3 regions of the Alteromonas sp. B31-7 genome follow, and region 1 is predicted to be linked to each of the others. Evidence: predicted binding sites of a transcription regulator. Region 1 holds the regulator's gene; each other region holds the start of a gene.
What was found. The regulator LexA, encoded in region 1, represses DNA repair genes until DNA is damaged. The targets are predictions, from matches to a motif close to TACTGTATNNNNATACAGTA.

Region 1 (3,216 bases):
CCGAACGCCTGCATGGCAGTACCGGCTTTTCCATGCAGCACGATATTGATATGTCCTTCTTGATCTTCCAGAGCCATCTTACTGCCCTTGAGGGCGGGGAATACGCCAGGTAAGCCTTCACCATTAGGCATATGACAAGCGGCACATGTGGCGTTATATACCCGCTCTCCCTCTCGCATAAGCTCATCCATAGACATGTTCATAGACAACAAGCGTTGCTCTTCTTCTTTTGCTCGAATTGCCATGGCCTCTTGTTCGGCCATCCAGGCATCGAACTCTTCGGGGGGCTTAGCAATAACCACTACCGGCATGTAGCCATGGTCTTTTCCACACAGTTCCGCACACTGACCACGGTATATGCCTGGTTCATTCACTTTTGCCCAAGATTCGTTAATAAACCCTGGGTTAGCATCTTTTTTAACGGCAAAATCAGGCACCCACCAAGAGTGAATGACATCGTCGGAGGTAATTAAGAAACGGACTTTTTTCCCTGTAGGGATAACAAGAGGGCGGTCCACCTCAAGTAAGTAGTTTTTACCTTTATCAAACTTGTTTTCTATTTGTTCCCGCTGGGTCGCCAGCAGAGAATAAAACTCCACATCTCTGTCTTGGTATTTGTAGTGCCACTTCCATTGAGAGCCTGTAACGACGACTGTCAAATCGGCCTCGCTGGTATCTTCCATAGCAATCAGGGTTTTGGCGGCGGGAACCGCCATGAAGATAAGAATGAGAAAAGGCACTATGGTCCAAGCAATTTCCACTTTGACATTCTCATGAAAGTTGGCTGGCTTGGCACCGCGAGATTTACGGTGTAGGTACATAGAGGCAAACATAACACCAAACACCACCACCGCAATTGCCACACAGATGAAAAACATCAACATGTGTAAGTCGTAAACCTGGCCGCTAATGTCTGTGGCGCCGTAACGCAAATTAAGAGAGGAGTTTTCACTCATCTCGCTGTCGGCAAATATAGCAGTAGAAAACAGTATACTGGGTATACTTGCCCCCAGCGCGACCAGTCGGGTTATGTGTCGTTTCACTCAGCACCTCCGTAATGGCAGAATTTTTGACGCAACATGTGCGTGCGTTACCCCTGCCTCGTGGTTTTTTGTAAACGAACTCTATCTTTCACTACTTTCCAATCACACAATGATTGTAAAATTAAGTTAGAGCCATTGTTATTATTTTGTTAATCACAGTATAAGAATTGCGCAATAAAACCGCTACGTCTAGTCTTTTCTCAGAAAAAACCATTAAATTGCTCATTTATTGATCAGCAAGATAGGTAAAAACCCGTTGTGCGGGCGAGGTGGAAAGGCGTTTAGGGCAACGTTAAAAGGCTGTTTGAAACGGCTATTTAGAACAAGTTGTTTTTCAAGAAAGGCAAACATAAACTCAGCAATCAGACACTAACAGCATTTATGTGGATGTTTTCAAACATAAACCGAAGACATTCAGGCGGAAGGTATAGAAAATGAAAATAGGCACATTTCCCATGCTTTTCTTTTTCTGTGTGTACGCGTACTCAAAGTACAAAGCGGTGTTTGATTAGGGTGTTATCCACCAATCGCAATGAGATAGGTAACAAAAAAGCGACCTAAAGGTCGCTTTTTCATCAAACAGGATGAATCTTACATCCAGTCAGCATTTCTAATTACGCCAACGGCAATACCTTCAATAGAGAAAGGTTCAGAGGCAAGATCGACTTTTATGGGTGAAAACTCTTCGTTTTCAGCATGCAAAAGCACTTCACGACCGCGTTTTTCAAGACGCTTTACCGTAACATCTTCATCCACTCTGGCGACCACAACCTGGCCATTGTGCACGTCGGTGGTTTTGTGCACGGCAAGTAAATCACCGTCCAAAATACCGATATCCTTCATACTCATGCCATTAACACGCAGTAAAAAGTCGGCCTGAGGCTGAAATAACGCAGGGTCTACTTTGTAATGAGACTCAATGTGCTCTTGCGCAAGAATAGGCTCACCCGCAGCAACACGACCAATAAGGGGAAGCCCTGCTTCTTCTATCGATTCTTCTTCAAGAGGAATATTTAATTTTATTCCTCGAGACGTACCAGGAAGAATTTCGATGACCCCTTTACGAGCAAGGGCTTTCAAATGTTCTTCAGCTGCATTCGCTGAACGAAACCCCAACTGACGTGCAATTTCTGCACGGGTTGGCGGCATGCCAGTTTCTTGCATGGTAGTTTTTATAAGCTCAAGAACTTCCGTTTGTCTAGCTGTGAGTGGGCGCATAAAAGACCTGTCTGTCTATACAGTTCCTGTAAGTATATACACCTACATATAAATGGCAAGCAGCAAAACAAATTAGTGGCATGATCAAAAAAGGCAACCTCGTCACTGAGGTTGCCTTGTTGAAGGGGCTAACCGATGATTAAAAGCTGTACTGTAAACTAATACGTGCGTTTAACGGTTCACCCGTTGAGATGTTGTTATCGTTATGTGCTGATGGGAAGTAATCCTCATCAAACAGGTTTTCTACGTTAAGTTGGAACTTCAAGTCCTCGCTATAGTTGTAATACACAGCCGCATCAACCCGAGTGAAATCAGGCAGAGTAACACTGTTACTTAACGAGGCGTATTGCTCAGATTGATAAATTACCCCTAAGGCAACCCGCCACTGTGTGTTCACTTGATACTGGTTCCAAACGGTAAGCATATGCTCGGGTAGCTGCGCAAGATCTCGGTTTGCAAGTTCACCGTCACTAATACGACCCATTTCTTGCCCATCTAGATTGCTATACCCTGCATTGATAGTCCATTTTTCACTAAGCGAACCCACCACCTGAATTTCGTATCCCGAGGTTTCAGTACCGGTCAGTATTGACGCTTCTGGATTGTTAGGATCCTGCGCTGTGCCGTTTTCTCGTTCCACTTCAAACGCAGCAGCGGTCACGCTTAAACTGTCTGATACATTCCACTTCACACCAATTTCTTTATTTTCAAATTCTTCAGCGTCTAAGGCTTGAGAAGTAAGCGAAAGGGTTAAGAATTGATCTCCCGAGCGTGGCAGAAACGATTTGCTATAGCTTGCGTACAAAGACACTGATTCGGCTGGCTTATAAATCACACCGGCTCGAGGAGATACCTGAGAGTCTGAGCTCGTTAATAATCCATTGTTACCATCGTCCGCGCCATTATTCACTTCGATGGTATCCACTACATCTATGTCAAAGTTGTCATAGCGTAG
Region 2 (3,216 bases), 270 kb from region 1:
CCAAAAAAGGTTGGAAAAGCTTCGCTTTAGTGTCTTCTGGTATAGGGGTACCGCTGTTAGCTACGCTAAGGGTGAACACGCCATTCACCTTACCGGCATAAACATCGATAGGGTGGGCATGGTCGCCATGGACAATGGCATTAATCAGCAGGTTCGAAAGCAATTGGCCTATGCGTTCTGGGTCGCAATAATGAGGCCCAGAAACCTGAATATTGGTATTAATATGGCATTCGGGGTGTAGCGTAGCCAATTCATTTACACCGTGCAATAACTCTTCTTGAAGCGTCTCAGACGAGCGTACATTTAGGGAAATGCCTTTGCCCATTTTACCATGGGTGAAATCCATCACATCATTAATAAGGCGCTTCATTTTATTCACACTGTTATCCATGCGCTTCAGTACCTTTTGGGTAGTGCCATCGGAAAGTGTTTCAGAGAGAAAGTCCACGCCCATTTTTAACGATGATAAAGGCGTACGAATATCATGGCCTAGGATAGCAATGTATTGCTCTCGCAATTTCGCCGCAGACTGCTCATCGAATAAAGCGGATTTGGCAGAACTAAGCTGATCGTTTACCTCAAGTTGGCGAGAGATGAGCTCAGCAAATGACGCTATTTGATTATCAATTTTTGCTGTTTTTAATGCGGTAGGGGTGGGATCTAACCCACACAAGGTGCCAAAAAATGAGCCGTCGGTTTTGTATATTGGGTAAGAAAAATAGCTCTCAAATCCATACATGACAGGAATGGGGCTGGTTTTATATTGACTGTCTTTAGAGGCTTCTTCTATTACAATGGCCTTCGCAGACTGGCGAACTTGGCTACAAAACGTGGTTTGGATTTCAAGCTCATCACCAGGCTTTAAATTAAAGTCTACCTTGTCGAGTACCGAACACATGGTCCAATTATCTTCGGTGACTCTGGCGACGCATATAAAGCGTAACCCTGTGGCTTCTGACAGAATATTCATGATATGCGGTACCGCTTCAATAGCTTGGATGGCAGCAATATCTTGTTGAATGGCCTGTTGCATTACATCTCCTTTCCTACCGAATTTCTGTCGTTTGTCTTTTTCCTATGCGAGGACAAAGTAGTGGGTCAGCACCACTTAAACACATCGGTGTTTCGCGAAATCTACCGAAATGGCGAAGCTTTTCCCAGAATAACAGACTTTGCCAGTTCCCCGCATCAAAAGTTATGCGAGCGCGGTGGCGGGCGCTGATATTCGCTAGGCGACCAAATACGTGTATAAACCGCAAATTAACTGTTTATTTATACAGTAAAATACTGTACAGTTTTTTTGTCTTTTAAAAAACAGGGGACCTACCATGGCCATTACCACACAGTATGTTGTTACACACAAAGGGGTAGAAAAATTGGTAACTACCGATAAAAAAGAAGCCGATCAATACGATAAAATGCTTGACGCTGCCGACCAGCTAGCAGAATACATTCAAGCGAAAGGCATTAACTTAGACGATAGCCTTGCTGAAGAGCTTTCTATTATGTTGGCAAAAAGCAAAGATAAAGTGGCTAAGATATTTAAAGGTGCAACGGCACAGAGCGTCTTAGAAGACGAAAGCGCCGAAGTGGTAAAGCTAAAGGCTAACGGTTAACCACGGCGAGGTGACCTACCGTTAGCAAAGCGCTTTTCAAACGATTTGCCTGCGCTACGTAGTGAATGAATTACGTTTCGCGCGGGCAACTATCCACAAATGAGTCTAGCGCTTGTCAGTGCTAAAACGGAGAATAAGCGAATGCACTTGTTCTACTGTTGTTTTAAGGTCGTTACTGGCTTTCAGTGACGCTTCAGAGGCTTGTTGGGTGTCTTGCGCACCGTCAGCCACTTCTACAAGCTGCTGATTAATATGGTCGGCCACGGTACTTTGCTGTTCAACGGCTGACGACATTTCAACAGTGGCAGAGGCTATACCAGAAACTGCATTGTTAATTTCTTTAAGCGCCCCTCGAGTCTCTTCAACAATTTCGGTGCCGTGTTCTGCTGAACTTAGCCCTTCCGTTGACACTTTTACAGCGCGTTCGGTACGCGCTTCTAATTCTTGAATAATGTTGTGTATTTTATCCGTGGACTCTCGTGTTTTTGAGGCTAATGTTCTCACTTCATCGGCCACCACAGCAAAGCCCCTTCCCTGTTCACCTGCTCTAGCGGCTTCTATTGCTGCGTTAAGGGCTAACAAATTGGTTTGATCGGCAATCGTGGAAATAATACTGGCAGCTTCGCCAATATCAGAGGTGGATTGGGCTAGTTCTGTTACTGTATGAGAAATAGATTCTACGGCTTGACGTAACTGCAAAATAGCCTGCATGGATTGCTCAGCTTTGTCATTACCGGTTTTAACATTGTCTGCTGCAGTTTGCGCACTTGCAGCATTGGCCTCCACACGTTGAGCCACATCTTGGATGGCTTGGCTCATTTGGGTAACGGCAGATGCAATTTGCTGTGTCGCCTGATTTTGTTGTACTACGGCGGCACTGGTTGTTTCTGCTTGGCAATGTGTGGTGGATGCGATTGTCTCTAGCCCAAATGAAGCATCTTTAATTCGCGTTAGCGCCGTACGAGTTCTGGCTAGCTCACAGGCAAGTACTAGCTTAGCTTGAGCAATATAGTTCACATCCTGATAATAGGTTTGCGCCACAATATCGTTGCTGTAGCTAGCGGGACTTAACGCTAAAAGCCCCTTCCATTGCACGCGGCTAACGCTACTTTGCCATGAGAGCATAACAAGGGAAGCCATCAGGGCTAACAAGCCTGCGAATGCGCCGTATGCAACCCCCGCCCCTATCGCAAGTAAGATACCAATGAGCCATATTGGATAGACGGAAGCGAGTAAAGAAGCGGCTTTACTCATCATACTGACCGGCGATTTATTCTCCTGTAAGCGGTGGTAAATTCCTAGCGCTCTTTCTTTTTCATGGTCTTGGGCTGCGATCCTGACAGATTCGTAGCCCACAATATTGCCATTTTCATACACCGGCGTCACAAACGCCGACACCCAGTAATGATCGCCATTTTTGCACCGGTTTTTAACCAGCCCCATCCAGCTTTTTCCCGCCTGAAGGGTCGCCCACATCTCTTTAAAAACGGATGCTGGCATATCAGGGTGCCGAATAAGGTTATGATGTTGACCCACAAGCTCTTCGCGGGAATAGCCACTCACTTCCACAAACTCATCGTTGCAGTGCTGAATAACACCT
Region 3 (3,216 bases), 340 kb from region 1:
GATCTCGATGACACCCTTTACAATAATGAGCCCATTATTCAACGCGCGGAACGGGCACTTCAGCAACATATTCGAACCCACCACCCACGCGCGGCAGCACTAACCGCACAGCAATGGCTTCATCTTAAGAACAGCGCTATTGCCACGCGACCGGAATTAGCCTCAGATATGGGGCAGCTTCGCCTCACCGTGTTACGACAAGCGTTAACAGACGATGCTCAGGAACAAACATGGGATGAAGGCAAATTAGACGACGCAGTTATGGCCTGTTTTCACTGCTTTTACAACGCGCGTAGCCAGTTCACGTTAGCGGAAGAAATACATACAACATTAAAAACCTTAAGTGAACGTATGCCTCTCGTTGCTATTACCAATGGCAACGTCAATGCTAAGGCGATAGGCATAGACGCTTATTTTGACGACATTTATCACGCCAATCTATCTCGCCCTATGAAACCTTCACCAGTCATGTTTGAACAAGCGGCAGACAAACTAGGCATTGCGCCTCAGCATATTCTGCATGTGGGAGATAATTTACAAAAAGATGTGTATGCATCAATTAACGCTGGCTTTCAATCGGCTTGGTATGCCTGTAATCGCCCCATGGCGTTACAGCTAGAGAAAGTGTCAGTGCTGCCCCATGTCGTGTTGGACAATTTGTCTGAACTACTGGCGTTTTAGCCGCGAGGCTTGCCCTAACTTACTGGTCAAGCCGCACAGGTAAAATACTTAAACGTTGTCTTCTAGCACGTTTTGCCGCATAGACTCGCAAGGATTTTTGCATACTGGCCTGCCCACTACCTTAGCTGGCACACCTACAACGGTAACATGGGGAGGCACATGATTAAGTACCACGCTACCTGCGCCAACTTTCGCACCTTCACCCACTTCAATATTACCAAGAATTTTGGCCCCTGCCCCCACTAAGACACCCTGACGAATTTTTGGATGGCGGTCGCCAGATTCGTTGCCGGTACCACCAAGGGTGACACTTTGTAAAATAGAAACATTGTCTTCTATGACTGCAGTTTCACCCACTACAATACCGGTGGCGTGGTCAAACATAACACCTTTACCGATACGGGCGGCTGGGTGAATGTCTACACCAAAACTCGACGAGTTACGGCTTTGCAAAAATAAGGCAAGCTGGTGTCGTCCATGCAGCCATAAATAGTGTGCCATTCGATGCACTTGCACCGCATGAAAACCCTTGAAATGCAGTAGAGGAGTTAGGTAATCACCCACTGCGGCATCTCGCGCCTTAATGGCTTGAATGTCAGCAATGGCCGCTTCGCTGATACCGGGTTCAAGCAAATAAGCTTCGTCAAACACCTCTCGAATGGCCAAAGCAGGCATAACGTCATCGGCCATTTTATTAGATAAAATAAAGCTCAGAGACGACTCAAAATTATGATGTGCCAACACACTGGCATGCACATAGCTCGATAGTAACGGCTCACTCTCTGCAACTTTATGTGCTTCTTGTTTCAGCGACGTCCAAAAATCGATGGGCGCAGACATGGCATTCATTGGCGTTTCCTATAAGAAGTGTCTAACCTAATACCGCGGTACGCAAACACGTAACCCGTATTCATCGTTATTTTACCTGAGTTTACTGGCTAGCTGTACACAAGTGTTACCCAGCAAGCGTATTATTCGATCAATTTGTCGAATAACTTTGCTATAGGTTATTCCACACACAACTAACGAGTGCCATCCGCGCCTTTTCACTATGCATTGAAAAAGGGAGAGTTGAAAAACTGGACTGTATAAATTAACAGTCAGCTGGCATAATACCGCGGTTATTCATTGCAACGAATTAGGTAAATCACACTATGGATGTATCCAGACTGCTTGACGAGCTCAACGACAAACAACGTGAAGCGGTAGCTGCGCCCTTATCAAATGCCCTTGTACTGGCAGGCGCCGGTAGTGGTAAAACCCGTGTTTTGGTGCATCGTATAGCCTGGTTAATGGAAGTCGAAAACATCACGCCCTTCTCCATATTAGCCGTAACCTTCACCAATAAAGCGGCCAGAGAAATGCGTGGTCGTATTGAATCGTTAATGGGTAGAAGCTTACACAACATGTGGATTGGCACATTCCATGGCCTTGCCCACCGGCTGCTTCGTGCCCACCACGCAGAAGCAGGCTTGCCGGAAAACTTCCAGATTCTTGATTCTGACGATCAATATCGGCTTATTAAACGTATTTTAAAAGCCATGAATTTAGACGAAAAACACTGGGCGCCTCGCCAAGTGCAATGGTACATCAACGGCAATAAAGACGAAGGTTTACGTCCGCAACATATTGAAACCCATGGCGATCACATTCAAAAGAAGATGCGCGAAATATACGCCGCATATCAAGATGCTTGTGACCGCTCAGGCCTTGTCGACTTTGCCGAATTATTATTAAGAGCGCACGAGCTCTGGGCCAAGAACCCAGACGTTTTAGCCCACTATCAGCGCCGTTTTCGTGCAGTCTTAGTAGACGAATTTCAAGATACCAATAACATTCAATATGCATGGCTTCGCATGTTGTGCAGCGGCGACACCAACAATATTATGATTGTGGGGGATGATGACCAGTCTATCTATGGCTGGCGTGGTGCTAACGTAGACAATATTCAGCATTTCCTTAAAGATTTCGACAACCCAACCACGGTTCGTCTTGAGCAAAATTACCGCTCCACCGGCAATATCTTAAAAGCGGCTAACACAGTCATTGATAACAATACCGGCCGGTTGGGCAAAGAGCTTTGGACTGAAGACGGTCAAGGCGAGCTTATCTCGGTATACGCCGGCTTTAATGAATTAGATGAAGCGCGCTTTATTGTCTCTAAAATTAAAGACTGGCTACATCAAGGCAATGCATTAAAAGATACCGCTATTTTATACCGTAACAACGCCCAGTCGCGGGTACTCGAAGAAGCCCTCTTGCACGAAGGCATCGCTTACCGTATTTATGGGGGATTACGATTCTTCGAACGCCAAGAAATTAAAGACGCGCTTGGTTATTTACGTATGATCAACCACCCGCATGATGACGCGGCCTTTGAGCGTGTTGTGAATACACCAAGTCGTGGTATTGGCGAAAAAACCTTGTCTCAAGTGCGAGAAACGGCTCGTGCGCACAACTGCTCTATGTGGCAAGCCAGCCAATTGCTGATCAATGAAAAAGCGTTAAAAGGGCGGGCGTTAAATGCCATGCAAA

Region 2: the regulator LexA is predicted to act here: its motif matches at 1,263-1,282, upstream of IUA53_RS18610 (YebG family protein).
Region 3: the regulator LexA is predicted to act here: its motif matches at 1,764-1,783, upstream of uvrD (DNA helicase II).

Annotation. Positions count from the first base shown of each region.
Region 1 is NZ_CP065233.1:4,515,978-4,519,193, forward strand. Features, by position in the region: gene coxB (cytochrome c oxidase subunit II) at 1-956, opposite strand, end outside; gene lexA (transcriptional repressor LexA) at 1,635-2,261, opposite strand; gene IUA53_RS19795 (TonB-dependent receptor) at 2,401-3,216, opposite strand, start outside.
Region 2 is NZ_CP065233.1:4,244,057-4,247,272, forward strand. Features, by position in the region: partial or broken gene IUA53_RS18605 (GAF domain-containing sensor histidine kinase) at 1-1,033, opposite strand, end outside; gene IUA53_RS18610 (YebG family protein) at 1,329-1,616, shown strand; gene IUA53_RS18615 (methyl-accepting chemotaxis protein) at 1,722-3,216, opposite strand, start outside.
Region 3 is NZ_CP065233.1:243,186-246,401, reverse strand. Features, by position in the region: gene IUA53_RS01025 (HAD-IA family hydrolase) at 1-681, shown strand, start outside; gene cysE (serine O-acetyltransferase) at 730-1,530, opposite strand; gene uvrD (DNA helicase II) at 1,836-3,216, shown strand, end outside.